DNA from 3 places in the Aneurinibacillus uraniidurans genome. Region 3 is predicted to be linked to each of the others. Evidence: riboswitches for the same ligand, from Rfam matches in the RefSeq annotation. Region 3 holds a riboswitch; each other region holds the start of a gene.
What was found. Region 3 has a riboswitch for cyclic di-AMP ahead of PO771_RS13915 (C40 family peptidase). Riboswitches for the same ligand answer to the same signal wherever they lie in the genome.
Positions count from the first base shown of each region.

Region 1 (7,486 bases), 1.6 Mb from region 3:
CCATATTGCCGCTGACCCCAAGTGCTTGCAGGGCTGGCGTACCTTTGTATTCGGCAAAAAATACGACGGAGAGCATAGTGAGAAAAATGATGCTCATCGCAGCAAAAACGCTCCAGCCTTGCCGTTTGTTTTGTACCATTACACCGAATGCGTACACAAGCGCAGTCGGTATGAGCATCATGCATATCATATGAACGAGATTCGTGAGTGCGGTTGGGTTCTCAAATGGGTGAGCTGCATTCGTGCTGAAGTAGCCGCCGCCATTCGTGCCCAGATGTTTGATGGATTCAAGCGAAGCGACTGGACCGCGTGTAATCGTTTGTTCCGCTCCACTAAGCGTTGTAGCTGTTACAGCTCCGTGAATCGTTTGCGGTGATCCTTGAAAAATGAGGAACAGCGCAACGAAAAACGAGAGTGGAAGAAGAATTCGTGTAATGGTGCGGGTGAGATCAACATAGAAGTTACCCAAATCATCCTTGCGCCCGGAAAGCCCGCGAATAAAAGCGATCGCTACGGCAAGGCCGGTTGCTGCCGAGGTAAACATCGGAAATGTGATCGCAAGCATTTGTGAGAAATAAGAGAGGCTGTTCTCTCCGCTGTATGCCTGCCAGTTTGTATTTGTGATGAATGAAGCTGCTGTATTAAAGGCAAGTGCGCTCGGCATATTGTCGATGCCATCCGGGTTAAACGGCAAATATTTTTGCAGGCGCAGTACAGCATACATCAGCAGAAGCATAATAAAATTACTCAAAAGTACAGCCAGGGTATACGCTTTCCAGCCCATTGACTCTTTTTCGGTAACACCCATGAGTCGATAGATCAATCGCTCAAACGGTCCAAAGACGCGATCAAGCGCAGTTTGGTTATAATCAAATGCATTTACAAGGTAGCGCCCCATTGGTTTTACTAGCAAAAGAAAAATTGCCAGCGTAATCGCTACCTGTACAAATCCCATTGTCATGTAGAATTCCTCCCTTACGCTTTCTCGCAAAATATGGTGAATCCGAAAAACGAAAGAAATGATACAGCAAATAGTCCAACCGTTACAAAATCATTGAACAAGCGTGATCCCTCCTTTCCTGAAAAATGGAATAAAAAATAGACCGACAATATCTCCTTCTCCATCAGAAAATGGCATGCGGAAACGAGCGCTGTAAACGCGCATCCTGCATGATCAATCTGATAGAGAAAAAGCATCATCGGTCTACCGAATGCCCATCCGTGCCTGGCACGGACCTGCATCAAGTCCCCCTGTTCTTTTTTGCTCTAAATAATAAGCAAAGAAAAAAAGACCTGCAAACAACTTGAATAAATGGTTTGATTTACCTTAAAAAGGCAACAAAAAAACCATCCTCAATAGGCGGTCTATGACCTCCTTCGCTTTAGCCGACGAAGTTAGCTGACGGGTAGGATGGCGAAAGAGTATTCTCATCCCTCTCTGCAAAAGCAGAGATTAACCCCAAAAGATTGGTTCCTCCGTTCCCGGCGCGCCGGGACTAGGCCGAATATGCGGTTGCTTCATGTGCTTAATTATACGAGCGGACTCGAATAAAAATAAAACCGTGAATATGAGGAAAATAGGAACAAAAGCAATGATTTAGGCGGAAAAATGAGGATAAAATACTCGCAATCAAATGAAATCTCTTTTTTTTAGCGTTTTTTATCACTTTACAAAGTTCTAGCAGCGGGAGTAAGATACTACCATCATTTTAATACATATATCGTTAGATCGCTGAGTCCCGGATCGGGAACGGGGGAACCAACTGTACAAGATAGATATTTGTACACGGGGTGAATCGCGGCAGAGCCGTGTAGGGTGACTTTTCACATCCGAATCCGACAGCTAACCTCGTAAGCGTATGGGGAGGAATTAGAGGAATGGGGCAAGTAGTAAAAAGCCACATGGAGTCGACAATTAGTGAGGCATACATTAAATTTTTGCGCGGTATACTTGGCAGAGGACCAAAAGAAACTAAAACATACATTATTCGCGATATGGTAATTGTTCGCTTAAAAGATGTGTTAACGCAAGAAGAAAAGGCATTAGCTCATACAGAACGGGGACGTCCGCTGGTGAAGCAAATGCGGCGGATTCTTCGCGAGACGCACAGCGTACAGACGGAAGAGATCATCTCGACCATTACAGGCTGCCAGGTTATTTCAAGCCACAGTGATATTAGTACAAAGCTTGGGGAGCAAGTTGAGATGTTCATATTAGATTGCGATCTAGAAAAGAAATGCAAAGTCAAAATGGAATAGAATGGAGGCCGTCCGAGTGAGGACGGCCTCTTTTTTGCTGCATCTTCTAGCAATGACCGGCTGTGCATATACTTAGCAGGGGAGAGGAGGGGACAGATGAAGCGGCGAAAAAAACGTTCGGTGCGTGCACCAATACCGTCACGTTATATGTTTCTTATCTCTCTTGCCGTTTTTCTCGGATTATCAATTCAGACGTTCTATTATATCGAGAAGAATCTTGAGCCGGTTATTCGAGATATTGCTCGTGCCCGTGTAGAGCAGATGGCGACGAAAACACTTCATGATGCGATTAGTGAAAAGATCGTAAAACAGACGAATTTTAAAGAACTTGTTCAGGTACAAAAAGATAAAAACGGAAAGATACAAGTGGCGTCATTTGATTATAATCGTTATGCGCCTATTGTAGCTGATGTTACCGAAAATGTCGGGCGCACGCTAGAAAAATTAGAACAAACACCAGAAAAAATTCCACTTGGGCAGGCGTTACGAAGTAATTTGCTTGCCCAGTATGGACCGGACATTCCGGTCACACTTGTTCCATATGGAAGCTCCCATGTAGAGCTGAAGCCAGAAGTAAAAGAGGCAGGTATTAACATGGTGCTTGTTACCGTTTATGTGGTTGTTCATACGAAGATTAAAATTGTGATTCCGTTTACGACAGAGCCTACCTCGCTTACGATGGAAATTCCGATCTCGAATACATTGATTGTAGGGGATGTCCCACAGTTTTATTATGATGGTAACGGGAAAGCTGTTGGAAGTGAGGTCCCTGGTGCTGTACCGCCTGCCATTCCCCCTGTTCAAATGAATGTCAAAAACGAATAATAGTAACAATTTTGTAACAATTAACCCCCGATATTTATTAAATTTCTCGCATTATTTTTGTAATATTATAGAAAAAGGAGGGGGAATATGGGAGGAGTAGTAAGTAATTGTGAATATCATATGTCACAAGATCGGAAGCAAAGTTTATTGCAAACACTTTTAGAGTATGCCTATTGCGAACCAAGTAGTCTTGTAGAAGAATGCATGGAACGTACAGGAATTTCTCACTTGTTTGAACTTGAAAAATTATGTACAGAGCTGAAATCCGAGCGTAAGCTGTATGATTATTATATTTATGACGATTACCGACGAATCAAAGTAGCTCTTTATTAAAGGGCTATCATAATCCCCTAGGAATCATTTGGAAGGTATTACTTTTGGTACACCGAGCATGGATATTCATGAAACTAAATTTTGAATAGATGTTTAACAAATGGGGATAAAGGGCATACTATACAATAGTAGCATGAAAATTTTCTCTCTCTTTCTCCCCCTATACATTCGCCCCTGCCGGAAAAATGGCAGGGGCGCTTTTTTATGCCCGAAGCAGGTCAAGAAAACGCTGTTCCGGTGTACGAGTATCCTGTTTCCAAGCCTCCGCAGGTTCATCTACGATCAGGCGACCTTCATGCAATAGAATAATCCGATCGGCTACAGCCAGTACATCGTGCAGCAAGTGAGAGGAGAATACAATCGTTTTACCTTGTTCCCGGCAGGTGAGCACTTGCTGTTTCCACTCCTCTACCCAGAACGGATCAAGCCCATTACCTGGTTCATCCATCAAGAGGATGTCCGGATTGCCAAGCATCATCTGAGCGAATAGCAGGCGCTGCAGCATGCCGCGTGAAAAGGCAGCAGGTTCTTTATCCGCCGCGTGCGTGAGTCCTGTCATAGTTAGTACACTATCGACTTCGCCCCGGTCGCATCCTTTCAAGTCAGCCAGATAGAAGAGCCAACGACGGGCACTTACACCAGGTGGGACATGAATGGCATCAGGCATGAAGCCGGTGCTGTTGCTGGTAAGCCCACTAATCGTACCACCATCTGCGTGAAGTGTGCCGGCCATCATATGAAGCAAAGTGCTTTTACCTGCGCCATTGCCGCCGCACAGTGCGACACAAGAGCCGGATGCAATCGACAGGCTCAAGGGTTCGAGTGCGGTCTGAGGACCGTATTTTTTCGTAATTTGTTCAATGGTAATCATGAAGCATCATCCTCTCCCGCGTCGTATGCGTGCTGCTGCAAAATGAAGTGGAGTAGCTATATACAGAAGTATAATGATGGTTGCTGTCGCAATCCCAGCAGCGGAGTTAAACCACTGCTCCCAGTAGTAGAAGGCAGGGCCATAAATATAGCCATCCCCCCGCCAGAATACGGAAGCAACTCGGACGGCTTCCACTGGATTCAGCACAAGTGCACCAGCCAGAACTGGCTGCTGTGCCGAAGTTGGAGCAAAAGGCAGGGCGACCATGAGAACCATGCTGTATACATAAACAGAAACAAACCAGATTAGCAGGCTAGCTGCAACGGCACCAAGCCGACTTTGGACCCTTCCCCCGATCCAGAGACCAATCGCACTGCATATGCCGCACAGAGCAATCCCCATAGCGAGGAGTGGAAGTGTGTGTGAGACGGTAGCTCCAGGTAGAAGAAACAGACCGAGAAGCTGAGCAATTCCAAAACCGACGAGCAATGTCAGCAGGAATGCACCGAATAGCCCGAAGAATTTGCCCAGGATATAGCAAGCTGGTGGCAATGGATATGTGCGCAAAAGTCCGGTCATGCCGTCGTTTCGTTCCGATGCAAGCGAAAGAGACGCAATGGTAAGACTCATAAGTGGCGCGAGCTGGAGCATGAGATTCATCTGGGATGCTGCCTGACGGGTGAAGCCGGACGCATCACCACCAGCGGGCATTAGGCGAGCTTCCCAGATCAGCATGAACATGTTCAGCAGAGCGAATAAGACAGCGAATGCTGCCAGCCAGCGGCTGTGCAGCAAGGTTCGCAGTTCATAAGCAGCAACGGCTGCTAGTTGTCGGAAAACAGTTGGCTGTTTCATTCTTATTGATGGGCCGGTTTCATATCGCTCTGCTGCATTTGGTGTTGTCCGGTTTCACCTTGTTTCATTTGACCGTGTTTCATGCCTTCCATCGGCATCATGTTGCCCTTGTCCATTTTCCAGTCATGCTTTTGTAGGTCAGTATAACTCATTACCGTGCCTGTCCCTTTTTCTTTTATAAAAGCATTAGCTGCAGCAGTGTCTTTAAAAGCATGTACGCCATAGCCCATTGGTGTCGGAACGGTACTTGCAAGCACATACGATGCATTTTCAAGCTTCAACCAGTCTTTAGATTGATTGTCTTGAACGAACTGAGCGGCAATTTTGTCTTCTTTATGTTCGCTTTCATATTTGTGAAGACAACCAAGGTCATCGAACTTTAAAGCTTTGCCGTCTTCTGTTACGTATTGGGCAGCATAGCCGTTGTTTTTAATCGCCATATGGCATTGAGCGCATGTATCTACCTTTTCGTCAATCGGCTGCGGCTGTGCTTCTGCCTTTTGGCCGCAGGCTGCCAGGATCGCTACTAGACAGAAAGAAAGAATGCTTAGTAAGAATCGTTTTGTCATGTTTGTTCCTCCTTAGTATTGTAGGTAAAAAATTATGAAGTGGTTGGTGGTAAAAGCAACGGGTAGTGATCGAATGTTCCATCGGCCCCGGTTAGCTGTTCGAGCAATTGTTGAAGCGGACTCGCATAAAAAATCGCCAGCAGCGGGTTCTGATCCATTGTCTTCAGCATGTCGTCTGCCATGCGGTATGGACTGTCTCCGATCTGGTCTCCATTTAGATCAAATCCACTGTAGTCATCCCAGTAGTTCCCTACTTTGTTCAAGCTCCATACATCCGCTGGCCATGTCGCTTTACCACCAATTGGGCGAACATTGCCTGTAAAAACATTGCGGGTTAGATGAGTATCCAGTACGTTGCCAACACGCTTGACGCCAATTGCGTTCTCTGCGATGCGATTGTTGCTGATGGTCACACCATCGGTCATGTCAAGCGCAAGTCCGATTGAGTTGCGTGTTAACTGGTTGTTGGTGACAGTTGCGCCGCGCGCATCATACAGAAACAGGGCATATCCCTGACTGTTGCGCTGACCGGAAAAAGTGTTCCCTACGATTCGTGTGTTTTCCGCATCCATGACCATTGTCCCGATCGTACTATTCGTAGCTTGATTATGTTCCAACGTATTGCGGTCAGAGAACATGACGTGGTAGCCGTAGCGTGAGTTTGCTACAGAATTGTTGCGAACGATATTGTCATACGTACCGTCAAAATAAACACCGTCTTGCATGTCATACATGTGATTGTTTTCTAATATGTGTTTTCCTTTATTTGTTAACTGGATTCCGTTTCCCCGCTGAGGGAGTGGAATGTCGTTACGACCTTTGATGGTGTTAGACTCAGCTTTTGACCCGGTGCTATGATCAAAATGAATCCCAAACGCATCGGTCTGAATGGTATTGTTACGCAGGATGACGTGATTGCCCGAGACTTTGATTGCAGCGTCGAAATTGGCTACTGATTCTCCTGTCCCACGGATGGTCAGGCCCTGCACCGTTACGTTATCCGCTTCAATAAGGAGTACGCTTCCCTCGTGGTTGCCTTCTAGTACGGCACCTGGCTTAGCAAGAAGCGTGACAGGTTTGGTGATACGGATGGGTCCTTCATATGTGCCGGCGGGAAGTGTTACAGTATCTCCAGGCTTCGCGGATGCAAGCATGGAGGAAAGTGATGGTGCTGCCTGAGCGTGCACAGGTATTCCTGCAAGCAGGGCGCACATCATCAAGATAGCAAGCCAGTAGGTGCGAATACGGCATCTCCTCCGTTCATCATGTGAATTCGTTTACAAGCATACCAGAGTGCAGTGAGAAGCAGGTGAAAAAAATGTGAGGAATTTTTCACAAAATGACGCTGCATTTATGATGTGATAAGATGGCTGGTATTATAGGAAGAAAAGGGAGGAATCGGATATGAGAATGGTTGATATCATTGAAAAGAAGCGAGATGGAGGCGAGCTCAGTCCGGGCGAGATCGAGTTCGCAATCAGTGGCTATACACGCGGCGAAATACCGGATTATCAGATGGCTGCCCTAGCGATGGCGATTTTTTTTCAAGATATGACTTCGACAGAGCGGGCTGAACTGACGATGGCGATGGTACGCTCGGGGGATCAGATTGATCTATCCGGCATTGAAGGCATTAAGGTCGATAAGCATAGCACAGGGGGAGTCGGGGATACAACTACGCTTGTTCTGGCTCCGCTTGTCGCATCGGTCGGTGTTCCGGTGGCGAAAATGTCTGGACGCGGTCTCGGGCATACTGGTGGTACAATTGACAAGC
Region 1 covers NZ_CP116902.1:575,042-582,527, forward strand. Annotated here, with positions in the region: gene kdpA (potassium-transporting ATPase subunit KdpA) at 1-955, opposite strand, end outside; gene PO771_RS02950 (hypothetical protein) at 976-1,242, opposite strand; cyclic di-AMP (ydaO/yuaA leader) riboswitch at 1,370-1,513, opposite strand; cyclic di-AMP (ydaO/yuaA leader) riboswitch at 1,721-1,872, shown strand; gene PO771_RS02955 (Na-translocating system protein MpsC family protein) at 1,879-2,259, shown strand; gene yunB (sporulation protein YunB) at 2,356-3,084, shown strand; gene PO771_RS02965 (hypothetical protein) at 3,172-3,417, shown strand; gene PO771_RS02970 (ABC transporter ATP-binding protein) at 3,620-4,288, opposite strand; gene PO771_RS02975 (ABC transporter permease) at 4,295-5,143, opposite strand; gene PO771_RS02980 (nitrous oxide reductase accessory protein NosL) at 5,146-5,712, opposite strand; gene PO771_RS02985 (right-handed parallel beta-helix repeat-containing protein) at 5,745-6,899, opposite strand; gene PO771_RS02990 (pyrimidine-nucleoside phosphorylase) at 7,117-7,486, shown strand, end outside.
Region 1: linked by a shared signal. The riboswitch ahead of PO771_RS02955 (Na-translocating system protein MpsC family protein) and the one ahead of PO771_RS13915 (C40 family peptidase) in region 3 are both predicted to bind cyclic di-AMP.

Region 2 (7,486 bases), 1.6 Mb from region 3:
TAAGTGGAGACTTATACGGGTATAAGTGGACGCGGGACAAAACAAAATTGTTTGGATTTTTGATTGATGTGATGGGACATGGAGTTGCAACGGCCTTGCAGACATCAGGGCTGCGTATCCTGTTTCGCCAAGCGTTTGAGAGCAGCCGTTCACTTGCCGAGAGACTTGCTTATATTAATCATGAGGCGATGTGTTTGTTTACGGACGAATCATTTGCTGCAGCGATTTGCTTCGAAATTGATTTTACAACACATACACTTACGTATGCATCAGCTGGTATTACGTATTTTCTAGCATATACCGGGCAGGTAGAGGGACTTATTAAAGCATCGGGTATGTTTCTTGGTATTATGGATGGCGTACAGTATGAGCAGCATGAGCTAGCATTTGGCTCAGGAGATCGCTTCTTCTTTCTCACAGATGGCCTGTTTGATATGTTGCCGCTTTCATTTGCTGGAGAAGGAAAAGGATCATTCCGTTCTACGGTTGAGATGCTTGAGCGAATGGCATACAGCAAGGAATGCAGTGATGATGCGTCAGCGATTTGTCTGCAGATCCGATAGATAGATGATAGATAGATGGAGTGTAATAGGGGGGATACGCATGCGGGAGCTGCAGCTTGTCTGTATCAGGAAACAGGAGCTTCCATTCATACGGGAACAAATCCGTATATTCATCCAGGAAACAGTAACCGATGATAACATTTTGCTAGAGATTGCTGTCAATGAGGCCATTAATAACGCAATGCGGTATGGAAACAGAGGAGAGCATAGGGCGGTGACCATTCGGCTGCACAGCACAGGGAAGCGTCTGATGGTTCGGGTGCGGGATGAGGGAGAAGGGTTCGAGGGGAATGAACGATTGCAAAGGCTATCATACGCGCATTATTCTACCTCTGAGGAATTATATAAAGAATCAGGACGAGGTCTCTATATTATGAAGAAAGTAACCGATTATATAAAATATAATCAAAAAGGTAACGAGGTTATGCTAGTGAAATATACAGATTCATGTCGGAAGTCAGTTTCTGTACGGAATGACGCACTCGTTGCCTTAGGGGATAATGGCTAGAAGAACAGGAGGGAAAATTGCTTGAATATTAGACAAAAGCTAGTCATTGCAAATCTGTGTATTGTCGTATTTATGTTGGCTATGGCAGGATACTCCAATGTTTCGTTAGTACGAATTAATGAAAATGGCGATACAATGTATCATAACCGGGTGGTTCCCATATCGCAGCTTGGAGTGATTGGTAAATATGCGGAAAATACACGGGTGAATATGTTGTCCTCGGTTGTCTTTCAAAAACCAGAGCTGACAGATAAGGCCGAAGCAAACCTTGTACAAATTGCTAAAATTATGAAAGAATATAGTAGTAGTAACCTAACAGAAGAAGAAAGAAATATATTTACCCGCTTTACTACTTCCTGGACCGAGTTTGAAACGATTGTGCGCAACAATATAAAGCTTGTTAAAGCAGGCAAGTATGCAGAGGCACGAGCTGGGTTGCAGAAGGGAGGCGCACCATTCGGCAAAGCAAGTGAGGAGCTTGCGAGCCTGATGAAGCTGAATGAACAAATAGCGGAACAGCTTATGAATCAAAACGAGGAATCGTACCAGTTTACTCATTTTATTCTGATCGTTTTAAGTGTAGTATCTGTTCTTACAGCAATCGGGGTGGCGCTGGCATCTGGCACAGTCATCTCGAAACCACTGCAAAAATTGGCAGAGCAGGCTAGACGGATTGCAGAGAATGATTTAACGGTAGAAGACATAGAAGTAAAAAGTAAAGATGAGATTGGTCAGCTATCTAACTCTTTTAATCAGATGAAGAAAAATCTGCATGCTGTTGTGGGCGGTGTATATCGCGGTGTAGAAGAATTGTCAGCTACGTCGCAAGAAATGGCTGCTTCAAGTGAGCAGGTGAGTGCAGGGGTTCATGAAGTAGATAATAGTATTCACGAAGTAGCGACTGCTGCGGAAGCAGGAAGTCAGGCGGTGGTGGATGCTTCCAAAGTACTGTTAGAGCTCTCTTCTCTGATTCAGATTGCGAAGGATAAAGCGAACAGCGCGGCCGAGAACTCTGATGAGACGCTACGTACAGCTGAAAATGGCAAAAATATTGTAGCCGATACGGTGCGACGCATGGAAAGCATTCAGAACCGAACGGCAGAAACAGAGACATTAATTGCTACCCTGAATGAGTACTCCAAGGAAATCGAACTGATCACTGATACAATTACACAGCTTGCAGCTCAGACCAACCTGCTGGCGCTGAATGCGGCGATTGAAGCAGCGCGTGCTGGGGAAGCAGGAAAAGGATTTGCTGTGGTGGCAGATGAAGTGCGCAAGCTTGCGGAGCAATCGAATGCAGGAGCGGTTCAAGTGGCTGAGCTTGTACAAAAAATCTCCGAAAGTACGCTTCGAGCGGTTACTGCAACCCAGCAGAGCCGAACAGAGGTAGAAGAAGGTACGGTCATTGTGGCACAGGCGGGAGAAGCGCTATCTGCTATTTTACGGGCTGTATCCGCTACTGAGAAAGAAGTGCGCAGCATTGTCGCAGTAACGGATGAAGAAGTAGCTGGCTCTGATAAAATTATCGAATTGATTCATTCTTTGGCGACAATTGTGGAGAATACAGCCCATCATGCGCAGCAAGTATCCGCTACGACAGAACAAGTGTCTACATCGATGGAGACGATTGCGGCTAGTGCGGAACAGACAAGCGCGATGGCAATTGAACTGCGTTCGAGAGTGGACCAGTTCAAAATGTGAGAACAGGAGAGGAGTGTCAGTTGTACATATGATAGAAGATATTGTATTAGCTAACCAACAAGTACATGTTACACTGCGGGGCAACATTTATGTAGAACAGGCATCCTCTATTCGCGAGCAATTGCTTACCTATATGGAAGAGGGCCATAAAAATTTCATGATTAATGTTGCTGCTGTAGACTATATTGATAGCTCGGGGCTTGGCGTGCTTGTGGCACTTCACAAGCGGACGCAGCAGGTAGGCGGGCAGCTTACGATTCAAGGGCTGCGCGGAGTTGTCAAAGAGTTGTTTGAGCTGACGCGGCTTACCAAAGTATTTACGATTGTGTAATTCTATACAAGCATGCTCGCTGTTACAAGCGAGCATGCTTTTTTTATGCGGTTGTAAAACTATGAGGAGAGGGATACGATTGGGGGTGGAGGAGAGAAATATGAATACAAAACAAAAGAGAAAAGCAGGGATCGAAGCGGCTGTTGTGGGATTAGCTGGAGCACTGCTGTTCATGCTGCTGTATATTCCACTACCCTGGATTCTTGGACCGCTTACCGCTGTGATGGTGTGGAGACTGTCTACTGGACGCACATTGTATTGGTCGACTGCTTTGCGTTCATCCGGGCTGCTTGTACTTGGCTCTATGCTAGGGGCGGCTTTTACACATGAAACGGTTGTACAGATTATTCAGCAGCTTCCATATATGGCTGTTTCTACAATCGCTACGGTTGTGTTTAGTCTTTCACTCGGAGCATGGGTAGCATATCGAACGGGTCTTACGCTGCCGAGTGGTGTGTTTGGTAGTGTACCGGGCGGGTTATCACAGATGCTTGTCCTGAGTGAGGAAGTCGAAGGAGTAGATGCGACTGTAGTCGCATTTATGCAGACAATTCGCGTCATGAGTGTCATTTTTGCCGTTCCATTTCTGACGATCCATGGTATAGGAGTCGAACAAGCTGTGCCTATAGCTTCTAGCAGTGGGGGAACGGGTAATATAGACGGTTGGATGTATGCTTTGTATGCGGTGATTGCGCTTGGAGGAGCATGGATAGGCAGAAAAATCGGGCTGCCGACTAGTGTGCTTACCGGACCGCTGTTAGCAACGGCATGTTGTGCTATTTTTTATAGGCCTGTTCCACCGCTACCGCATACGATTATTTTGCTATCCCAGTTTGCGATCGGTGTTCATATTGGTTTGCAGATGAAGCCGCATATGCTTGGAAACGTTAAAAAGCTGGGCGGATATACGATAACAAGCAGTTTGCTGCTCATTTTATTTTCGTTACTCGTTGCCTGGCTGCTGACAAAAGTATCGTCGATGACGCTTTCCACTGCATTTTTAAGTACTGCTCCGGGTGGAATTGCTGAGATGGGAGTAACGGCGGCGATGGTCCATGCTGACCTGTCGATGGTAAGTGGGTATCAACTTTTCCGGGTCTTTTTTGTGATTTTTGCCGTTCCTCCGGTGCTTACCTGGTGGATGCGCCGCCTGCAAAAGCAGAAAACAAGCATATTATAAATAAGTTGCAAAAAAAAACCTATAAATATGTCTAAATTTTGAACATTATCCAGAAAAACTTCTTTTTTTCGCCAATATTCGATAGAATAAGAGCGTTGTTACGAGAGAGAAATAAAGGTGTGAAGTTACAAAAATTTACTTGCCGAATTCACGTACTGTGAAGCGGGGGAAAGTATTTCTTTTGGGGTGAATCTGCGCATGCGGACAGAGACCTTATCCTCTGAACCCGTCAACTAACCTCGTAGGCTCGAAGGGAGTAAATCGTTCTTGAAAAGAAAGAATTTTTGGTCTTTTTTACTTGCCGCCTCTATTACAGTCACTGGTCTATCTTTATCATTTGGAGCTGAGACAGCGTCTGCTGCTTCGACAGCGACACTTGCTTCAAAAGCGAAAAGCCTCATTGGAATACCGTATAAGTTCGGAGGCACAACACGTCAAGGATTTGATTGTTCAGGGTTTTTAAATTACGTATTTAAAAGCGAGAACATTACGCTTCCGCGTACAGCAAGCGGGATGTATCAAAAGGGCACGCCGGTTTCACGTTCAGCATTGCGGACAGGAGACCTCGTCTTTTTCAAAACATCGCGCAGCGGAGGGATTTCTCATGCTGGTATGTATATTGGCAATGGGAAATTTGTACATTCCGCAAGCAGCAGCGGCGTATCGATTAGCAGTCTCAATGATAAGCATTATTGGGCTAGTCGTTATGCGGGTGCGCGTCGCGTGAATTAACATCCATACATAACTTTCGCAAAGAACTCTCAACTGCAAATGTGCGGTTGGGGGTTTTTTTATTCCCGGTAATCGACGTCATCGGCTACGATTAAAATATCGACAAAGCGGGTATTTTTCATGATTCGGTTTATGATGGAGCCTTTGATGATTTCTTCCCAGCGGGAGCGGGCAGATTGCCCAAGGACCATCTGGGTAATGCCTTTTTCATTCACGAAGTCGATCATGATTTGTTCGGGCTTTTTTCCTCCTAACGCTCGAATGTGAAATTCTGCACCGAGGTCACGCGCGATTTGTTCCAGCTCAAGATGCTGTTTGCGAGTTGTTGCATTGAGACGATCAACCGGAGCGAGTGGAATAGTCAAAATGTACAGCTCGCATTTCAGGCGGCGGGCAATTCGCCAGCCACGGCGGATCAGGCGTTCAGCATTCGGTCGGTAGTTGACGCAGACAAGAATTTTTTCGTTTGCGCCTTTCATTAGTTCAATGCCTCGCTCAAGTTTGTATGACTCAAGCCTTTCGTCGACATCGTCGGCTACTTCTCGGAGTGCAATCTCTCGCAGGGCGTTCAGATTGCCGATGCGGAAAAAGTTATGGAGCGACTGCTCTACTTTTTCGGGACGGTAGATTAGACCGGATTTTAGTCGCTCGCGCAGCTTTTCTGGTGAGGTATCAATCAGTTGTACTTCATCTGCCTCACGTAGAATCCAATCTGGAACCCGTTCCCGCACTTTGACGCCTGTTAGCTGTTCGACGGTACAATTTAAACTTTCGAGATGCTGAATATTGACAGCGGTTAGGACATTAATGCCAGCTTTGATCATTTCCATTACATCTTCATAGCGTTTTTGGTTTTTTGTGCCGGGTACATTGGTGTGCGCCAGCTCATCAATGATGACGTACTGGGGATGACGAGCGAGAATGCCTATAAGATCGAGCTCTTCTAACTCTTTTCCCTTGTAGGAAATAGTCTGAAGGGGGAAGAGCGGCAAGTTTCCAATCTGACTGGCTGTCTCGCTACGGCCATGTGTTTCCACCAATCCGACAATAATATCCACTCCTTGGGTAAGCAGGTCATTGCCCTCCCGCAGCATTGCATACGTTTTTCCGACACCAGGAGCAGCTCCGACAAAAATTTTCAGATGGCCCCGGCTTTCTTTTTCAATCAATTGCAAGTATTGTTCTGGTGATTTTCGCTTCATCACATATAACCTCCAACAGCCGTCTTCCTGCAGCAGGAAGGCGGCTGTGTGTACTTATTTAATAGAAGAAAGAAGGTCCTGATTCAGAGCTAATACGTTCACACGAGGTTCTCCAAAAATGCCAAGTGAGCGATTTTCCGTGTGAGCATCCACAAGTTGATTCAGCTTCTCTTCCGTGAGACCTGTTGCTTTAGCAATACGAGGAATCTGTGCTCGGGCAGCGGCAGGTGACAGATGCGGGTCAAAGCCGGAACCAGATGTCGTAACGAGATCGGCCGGGATCGAAGACACAAGGGCCGGATTGTCTTGTTGAACGGTATGGATTGCCTGCTTTACCGTTTTGACGTAGTCAGGGCTTGCAACGGCGGCATTAGTAGCCGCTGATGCCGTTGGATCATAGTTTGCCGCCGATGCACGCGGATGGAACAGCTTCGGCGATGTGAAGTTTTGGGCGAGCAGTTCAGAGCCGACGATATGTCCATTCTCTGTTACGAGACTTCCTTCAGCTTGATGCGGGAACAATACTTGAGCGACTGCTGTTGTGGCGAGTGGATAAATCAGCCCACACAGCAGCATGAGAATAAGCGAAGTACGAAAAGCCGTCCATACAGATGTCATGTGAATTCTCCTTATCATTCGCCTGCTACAGAAGCGTGGCGAGAATGAGATCAATTGCTTTAATACCGACGAATGGGACAAGAACACCGCCTACTCCATAGAGCAGAAGATTGCGTGTTAGCAGTCGGTTTGCGTCCATTGCTTGATACTTTGTGCCGCGCATCGCAATCGGGATGAGCAGCGGGATGATCACAGCGTTGAAAATGAGTGCCGAGAGAATCGCGGATTGCGGTGATGCGAGATGCATAATGTTAAGCCACTGAAGCTGTGGAAGAGCCAGAATGAACAAGGCTGGAATAATCGCGAAATATTTGGCGATATCATTGGCGATTGAGAATGTTGTCAGTGAGCCGCGTGTGATCAGCAGTTGTTTGCCAATGGCGATGACGGACAAAAGCTTGGTTGGATCAGAGTCGAGATCGATCATGTTGGCGGCTTCTTTCGCAGCCATCGTACCGGAGTTCATGGCGAGACCAACATCGGCTTGTGCGAGAGCAGGTGCGTCGTTTGTGCCGTCTCCGGTCATCGCGACTAATTTGCCCTGCGCCTGTTCTTTTTTGATGGCGGCAATTTTATCTTCTGGTTTTGCTTCTGCGATGAATTCATCTACACCCGCTTCTTTTGCGATCGTAGCGGCGGTAAGTGGAT
Region 2 covers NZ_CP116902.1:565,396-572,881, forward strand. Annotated here, with positions in the region: gene PO771_RS02900 (SpoIIE family protein phosphatase) at 1-563, shown strand, start outside; gene PO771_RS02905 (ATP-binding protein) at 604-1,071, shown strand; gene PO771_RS02910 (methyl-accepting chemotaxis protein) at 1,093-2,775, shown strand; gene PO771_RS02915 (STAS domain-containing protein) at 2,804-3,106, shown strand; gene PO771_RS02920 (AbrB family transcriptional regulator) at 3,207-4,286, shown strand; cyclic di-AMP (ydaO/yuaA leader) riboswitch at 4,417-4,548, shown strand; gene PO771_RS02925 (C40 family peptidase) at 4,554-5,018, shown strand; gene PO771_RS02930 (universal stress protein) at 5,078-6,220, opposite strand; gene kdpC (potassium-transporting ATPase subunit KdpC) at 6,275-6,838, opposite strand; gene kdpB (potassium-transporting ATPase subunit KdpB) at 6,864-7,486, opposite strand, start outside.
Region 2: linked by a shared signal. The riboswitch ahead of PO771_RS02925 (C40 family peptidase) and the one ahead of PO771_RS13915 (C40 family peptidase) in region 3 are both predicted to bind cyclic di-AMP.

Region 3 (7,486 bases):
GTTCATAACTTGTAAACTGCATATATACTCATCCTCCTGGATCATATGGCTGCCGAATTCGTTTGGTACAAACTTTTATATTATACTCATGCGTAGAAAGAAAAAGTCAAGGGGGAAAGTGAAAAGGTTGTGACAGGCTATTATAATAAGGAGAGAAGCAGGGACAGGAGGAATGTGGGTGTTTGTCTGTTATGATATAGGTGGCACAAACATAAAAGCGGGGCTTGTAGAGCCGAATGGAGCGATTCGGGTTCGTGCGAGCATCCCGACTCCAGCAACAAGCGGGCTGGATGAGTTTTTACAGGTGCTGGCGGATATACGTACTCGGTTGTGCGTAACTGGCAATGTTGCGATTTCCTCTGTTACAGCAGCAGGACTTGGTATTCCCGGATTCCTGGATGTGGAATCTGGTAGAGTGAGGCAGGCCGTGAACCTTGGTTGGCGGGATGAGCCGATTGCTGAGCTTGCAAGACAGAAGCTGGATGCTCCTGTATATGTTTTAAATGATGCGAATGCAGCGGCACTTGGTGAAGCGTGGTGCGGAGCTGGACAAAATATTCTCGATTTGCTTTGTGTAACACTTGGAACAGGGGTAGGTGGCGGTACGATTGCAAATGGGAAGATTGTAAGCGGCCATCTTAATCTCGCTGGCGAGATTGGGCACATGTGCGTGCGCCCTGAAGGCGGGCGTGTATGCGGCTGTGGGGCTGTGGGGTGTCTGGAAACAGAAGCGTCTGCAACAGCACTTGGCGTATACGGGATGGAAGCAGCTTGCTCCGGTGCTTCCCAGGTACTAGCGCACATAAAGGAAGCGGTCGGCCGTATCACCGCTTATGATGTGGTACAGGCAGCAAAAAAAGGAGATGTGCAAGCGAAGGCTATTATAGAAAAAATGGCGTATTATCTTGGGTACGGATTGGCCAACGCTTATACGGTAACAGCTCCCGGTCGTATCATCATCGGTGGTGGGGTTGCAGCTGCCGGTCGTGTGTTGTTTGATCCGCTGTTCCATTTTTTTGACCGGTTTATTTTTTCAAAGGAAGTGCGCGGACGGGAAGTAATTGTGCCCGCGCTTCTTGGGAATGACGCCGGAATCGTTGGACTGGCCCGATGGATACAGACGAGTGAATCATCAAAGTAGGAGAGGATGACATAGTTATGAAGCGAATTGCAGTGTTAACAAGCGGGGGAGACGCACCAGGCATGAATGCGGCGGTGCGGGCGGTTGTACGGCACGGTCTTGCCTGCGATATGGAAGTATATGGGGTGTATCACGGATATGCAGGCCTGCTGGCTGGTCAGCTGGAATTGATGAATGCGAGAAGTGTCGGTGATATTATTCAGCGTGGCGGTACGATGCTGTACACAAGTCGTTGTGACGAATTCAGAACAGATGCTGGTCAGCAGAAAGCGATTGAACAACTGCGAGCAAACGAAATCGAGGGGCTAGTTGTTATCGGAGGAGATGGTTCATTTCGCGGTGCACAGGCGCTAACCAAGAAAGGATTTCCGACAATTGGGATACCGGGTACGATTGACAATGACATACCGGGTACTGAAATGACGCTAGGATTTGATACGGCGGTCAATACAGTTATTGAAGCGATTGATAAAATTCGTGATACCGCTACATCGCACGAACGTACATATGTAGTAGAAGTGATGGGACGTCATCGTGGTGATATTGCACTGTGGGCTGGACTCAGTGGTGGGGCTGAATCGATTCTGATTCCAGAGATTGAGCATGATATGAACGAAGTGATTCAGCGCCTCATGGAGGGACACAAACACGGCAAGAGGCATAGTATTATTATCGTATCAGAAGGCGTTTGTCCGGCTTCTGTGATTGGAGAACAGATTAAAGAGGCGACCGGGTTCGATACACGAGTTACGGTACTTGGACACGTACAGCGTGGAGGTTCACCAAGTGCGTATGATCGTATGCTTGGCAGTCGTTTGGGAGCAAAAGCTGTCGATTTACTGCAAGCAGGCGAAGCGGGTAAAATGGTTGGGATTTGGCAGAATCGTATTGTTGCGGCTACATTCGATGATGTATTTAATGGTGTGCTTAAAACGGATAACGCGATGTACGAATTGAGCAAGAGCTTGTCGATCTAACTTTAGAGTATAAGATGAAATAAGGGGAGACAGAGATGACGTGGAAACAAGCGTATACACGCTGGGCGGATTACATACAACTGGATGAAGAAATTAAGCATGAACTCCAGGAAGCAAGGCAGGATGAGCACAAGCTAGAAGAATGGTTTTATCGCGATTTGGAATTCGGCACAGGGGGGCTGCGCGGAGAGATCGGGCCAGGAACGAATCGGATGAACATCTATACGATCCGCAAGGCAACAGCAGGACTGGCTCGTTGGATTGAAGCTCAGGGGGAAGAAGCAAAAAAGCGTGGTGTCGCCATTGCGTATGACGTGCGGCGTAAATCAAACGAATTTGCTCGTGAAGCTGCACGTACGCTTGGTCGACATGGCATTCGCGTGTATTTATTTGATGAGCTGCGCCCGACACCGGTGCTTTCTTTTGCTGTGCGTCATCTGGGAGCGTATGCCGGGATTGTGATTACAGCAAGCCACAATCCACCGGAATACAATGGATATAAAGTGTATGGACCGGATGGCGGTCAGCTTCCGCCTGCTCTGGCAGACGAAGTAATTGGATACGTAGGGCAAATCGAAAACGAACTGCTCATTGAAGTAGCTGACGAGGATGAATTAAAGCGGACAGGGCTTCTGACGATGATTGGAAAAGAAGTGGATGAAGCTTATATCGACGAGCTTCGTACGCTGTGTCTGAATCCGGAGTTGGTACGTCAAATGGGCGATCAAGTGCGCATTGTCTTTACTCCGCTTCATGGTACAGCCAATAAGCTGGTGCGGCGTGGGCTTGCTGAGCTTGGATTCTCGCAGGTTGCAGTTGTGGCTGAGCAGGAGAATCCTGATTCTGAATTTTCGACTGTACAGTCGCCGAATCCAGAAGAGCATGCGGCGTTTAAGCTGGCGATGCGTGATGGCGAGAAGTTCGATGCAGATTTGCTGCTTGGTACTGACCCGGATGCAGATCGAGTCGGTGTAGCAGTAAAGGGCGAATCTGGTGAATATGTGGTGCTGACTGGCAATCAGACTGGAGCACTGCTTCTCGATTATATTGTTTCCCAAAAGCAGAAAGCAGGTACGCTTCCTGTGAATGGAGCGGTGTTTAAGACGATTGTTACGTCAGAGATTGGCCGTGCGATTGCTGCGCGATATGGGCTGACAACGATGGACACGTTGACGGGCTTTAAGTTTATCGGAGAGAAAATTCGCGAGTATGAAGAAAGCGGCGCGTTCACATTTGTGTTCGGATACGAAGAAAGTTATGGTTACTTGATCGGTGATTTTGTGCGGGACAAAGATGCGGTGCAGGCATGCCTATTGGTAGCTGAGGTCGCTGCACATTACAAGTCACGCGGTATGACGATATATGAAGGATTGCAAGAAATATTCCAGAAATACGGATACTATCTTGAAGATCTAGCTTCTCTTACGCTTAAAGGCAAAGAGGGGGCAGAAAAAATTAGCGGACTTCTGTCTGCGTTTCGTGAAGCGCCGCCTGAAGCGATTGGTGGACGAAGTGTGGTCATATGTGAAGACTATAAAGCAGGAATCCGTTCTTATAGTAGGGAAGCACGTACCGAAGCTATTTCGCTTCCTGTTTCGAATGTACTAAAATACATTCTTGCAGATGGTTCCTGGTGCTGCGTTCGCCCATCTGGCACAGAACCAAAAGTGAAATTCTATTTTGGTGTTCAGGGGAAAAGCATGGAGGAAAGTCGAGCCTTACTCGCCTCACTTAAATCCGACATGCTGCAAAAGGTAGAAAGCCTGCTTCAGGTATAATAGGAAAAGGGAGTCGCAGTTGCGGCTCCTTTTTTCGTGAATCAAATCGCAAATGTGTCTAAAATGTAAAATTTTCATGAATTCCCTATCTATTATCGACATGTTTCGCTAAAATGAAAAACGTTGTTGTTACGTTAAGTAAATCAAGGAAACAGAGTCGGTTATTGTCTAAGGAGTGTAAAAATAAAAAAATAGTTACTTGCTGAATCTGTGTTTTTTTTCAGGCACAGAGCGGGGGACATGCATGCTTCATATGGGGTGTATCCGCGCTTGCGGAGGGAGACCTTATCCTCTCAACCCGTCAACTAACCTCGTAAGCACGAAGGGAGTACGACTGTAATGAAACGAAATAAAATTCTGGCTGCTGCATTAACAGGTATGCTGGCGCTAACGGGGGTATTCGGTACGGCAGATAAAGCATCTGCAGCATCAGTCGATCACATTGTGAGCGTTGCCCAAAGCTTGATTGGTGTACCATATCGTTGGGGTGGAACGACGACAAGCGGGTTTGATTGCTCGGGATTTGTCCGCTATGTATTTGCTAAGGAAGACGTATCGCTGCCGCGGACTGCGTATGCGATGTATCAACAAGGAACGCCTGTATCTCGTTCTGCGCTTCGTAGGGGAGATATTGTTTTCTTTAAAACAGAGAGCTATGCACCGGTTACGCATACAGGGGTATACATAGGGAATGGCAGGTTTGTTCATGCATCTAGCAGCAAAGGTGTATCAGTCAGCAATGTAAACGATCGATATTATTGGGGTCAGCGCTATGTCGGTGCTAAGCGCCTATAAGCGTTTATTTATAGAGGAAAAATAATAGAAGAATAAAACGTCCATGCTGTCAATCATCAGCATGGACGTTTTTTAATTTTTCCTTATTTAGGTATATAATGAAACAGAAAATAAAAAGAGTGGAGTGAAAGCATGAAAACACGCACAGCATGGCGGATGTTTGGAGTCTTCTCCCTTTTTTCTGTTGTTGTGCTTGCCGTGGGTCTAACGCTTGGCATACGTGATGTTATACATCCGGCCCCTGTAAGCTGGAAAACGGATCGAACTGGAGAAAGTAGTGGCACGCCAAAAACATCTCACAACCTGCAAATTACGGCGCTTGGTGATTCGCTAACAAGAGGGACAGGGGATGAGTCCGGGTTTGGCTATGCGGGTAACTTACGCAGTCGTCTCGCGGAAAATACAAAAAAGGACGTATACGTATATAACAACGGCGTAAATGGGTACAAGGCGTCCAACTTGCTGAAAGATTTACAGACAAAACCAGACATTCGTCGCCAGGTACAGCAAGCAGACATCATTACTTTATCGATTGGCGGCAACGATTTGTTCTACACACAGTCCGATGAGGTAAAGCCGGACGTAATCCGCACACGTATTCCTACCGCGCTTACGAATTATAAGGCGATTATTTCGATTGTGAACGAGCTAAATCCAAAGGCGAAGCTGCTATATGTTGGGCTGTATAACCCATTTCCAGATCTACCGAATGCAAAAGAAAGTGCAAAGGTTGTACAACAGTGGAACAATGGTGTCACACAGGTGCTATATGAACATCCACAGGCGATTTTTGTGCCGACAGATGACTTGTTTCGCAGCGATGGAATGAAATACATATCAAGCGATCATTTTCATCCGAACCAAGCTGGATACAAGCGGATTGGGGATCGGATGGCCGAGGTGTTGAAATAGGAGGGGCGCACATGGAACAAGTGACGACGCTTGTGATTGATCAGGTTGAAAAAACAATTCGTGGTACGGAGATTATTAAAGGCATTTCGTTTTCGGTTCAGTCCGGGGAAGTATTTGGATTTCTTGGTCCCAATGGATCGGGCAAGACGACGACGATCCGCATGCTCGTCGGACTCATCCGCCCGACCGCTGGTACGATTAAAGTGTGCGGATATGATATTCAGAAAGAGCCAACCAAGGCGCTCTTACACGTTGGGTCCATTGTAGAAAATCCGGAGATGTACTCGTATATGACGGGAATGGAGAATCTTGAACATTTTGCTCGGATGATTCCAGGCGTAACGGCGCAAAAAATTGCTGAGGTAGTAGAGCGTGTTGGTCTTACTGCACGCATTGACGATGTGGTAAAAAGCTATTCGCTGGGCATGCGCCAGCGGCTTGGGATTGCGCAGGCATTGCTCGGAGATCCAAAGCTTCTTATTCTTGACGAACCGACGAATGGGCTTGATCCGCAGGGGATTAAAGAGCTGCGTACGTTTATCCGGCAGCTAGCCGATGAAGGGCTTAGTGTTTTTATCTCTAGCCATCTATTAAGCGAAATTCAGCTAATGTGCGATCGGGTGGCGATTATCAACCAGGGGAAAGTGGTGCGAGTTGGGGAAGTAGATGAATTGCTGCGTCAGCCGTATCGTCGTATGATCTGGTACGTACGCCCGGCAGACCGTGCGCGTGAGATGATTTTGTCATTCCCAGGAGTGGTTGCGGCTCCGCTTCAACCAGAAGATGAGGGAATAGCGATTGATATCGATCCGGAACAAATTCCGCAACTAAACGCGAAGCTTATTGAAGGTGACATTGATGTATACGGACTAGAGTGGAGAAAGCCTAATCTGGAAGATATGTTCTTGGAGATGACAGAAGCAGGAGGGGAGACGGATGGGTAGTATGTACATGCTCGTCATGAATGAAGTAATTAAGATGCTGCGCAAAAAGCGTCTTTTGGTTGTCGTGTTGATTTTGCTTGTGCTTGTTCCGATTTTTACATATGCACAGCTGAGGGTGGCGGTTAACAACCAGAAACAGCTGGGTACGTCTGATTGGAAAGTCGCACTGCGTCAGCAAATTAACGATACGACTAATCGGCTTTCAAGTACGCGCATTCCAGAGGAGTGGAAGCAGTGGATGCGCATTCGCGTGGAGCAGCAGCAATATTATCTCAACAACAATATTGATCCAAACTCCCCGAATGCGGTCACGTTTACGCGGGATTTCATGAACAATGCGGTATCGCTGTTTATTCCGCTGCTTATTGTCATTGTCGCTGCGGATATTGTATCCGGGGAATATACGAGTGGCACGATTAAAGTGCTGCTGACCAGGCCGGTACGAAGGTGGAAAATTCTCACGAGTAAGCTTATTGCGCTTGTGCTATTTGTCTCCGCCATTGTTGTGCTGACAGGTGGAGTAGCATATGGAATATCTGGTCTTGTGTTTGGCTATGGCGGCTGGACGTATCCAGTATTGACGGGATTTCAGATTCGGGGGGCGAATGTCAATACAGATTATGTACATGTGCTGCCCCAGTGGCTGTATATTCTCATGGAATATGGTCTGGCCTGGTATGCTTGCCTTGCGGTCGCCTGCCTGTCGCTTATGGTTTCGGTTCTTGTCCGCAGTACAGCAGCAGGGATGGGCATTATGGTTGCCGCGTTAATTGCGGGAACGATTTTAACGAATATGGCGTCAGCGTGGGAGTCAGCGAAATACTTTTTTATGGTGAACCTGCAAATTACGGATTATTTGTCCGGAATGCTGCCACCAATCCCGGGGATGAGTCTTTCTTTTTCGCTGGCTGTGCTTGGGGTATGGAGTGCGGTTGCGCT
Region 3 covers NZ_CP116902.1:2,783,759-2,791,244, reverse strand. Annotated here, with positions in the region: gene PO771_RS13935 (iron-containing redox enzyme family protein) at 1-22, opposite strand, end outside; gene PO771_RS13930 (ROK family glucokinase) at 179-1,141, shown strand; gene pfkA (6-phosphofructokinase) at 1,159-2,118, shown strand; gene PO771_RS13920 (phospho-sugar mutase) at 2,154-3,896, shown strand; cyclic di-AMP (ydaO/yuaA leader) riboswitch at 4,087-4,230, shown strand; gene PO771_RS13915 (C40 family peptidase) at 4,236-4,691, shown strand; gene PO771_RS13910 (GDSL-type esterase/lipase family protein) at 4,824-5,603, shown strand; gene PO771_RS13905 (ABC transporter ATP-binding protein) at 5,615-6,547, shown strand; gene PO771_RS13900 (ABC transporter permease) at 6,540-7,486, shown strand, end outside.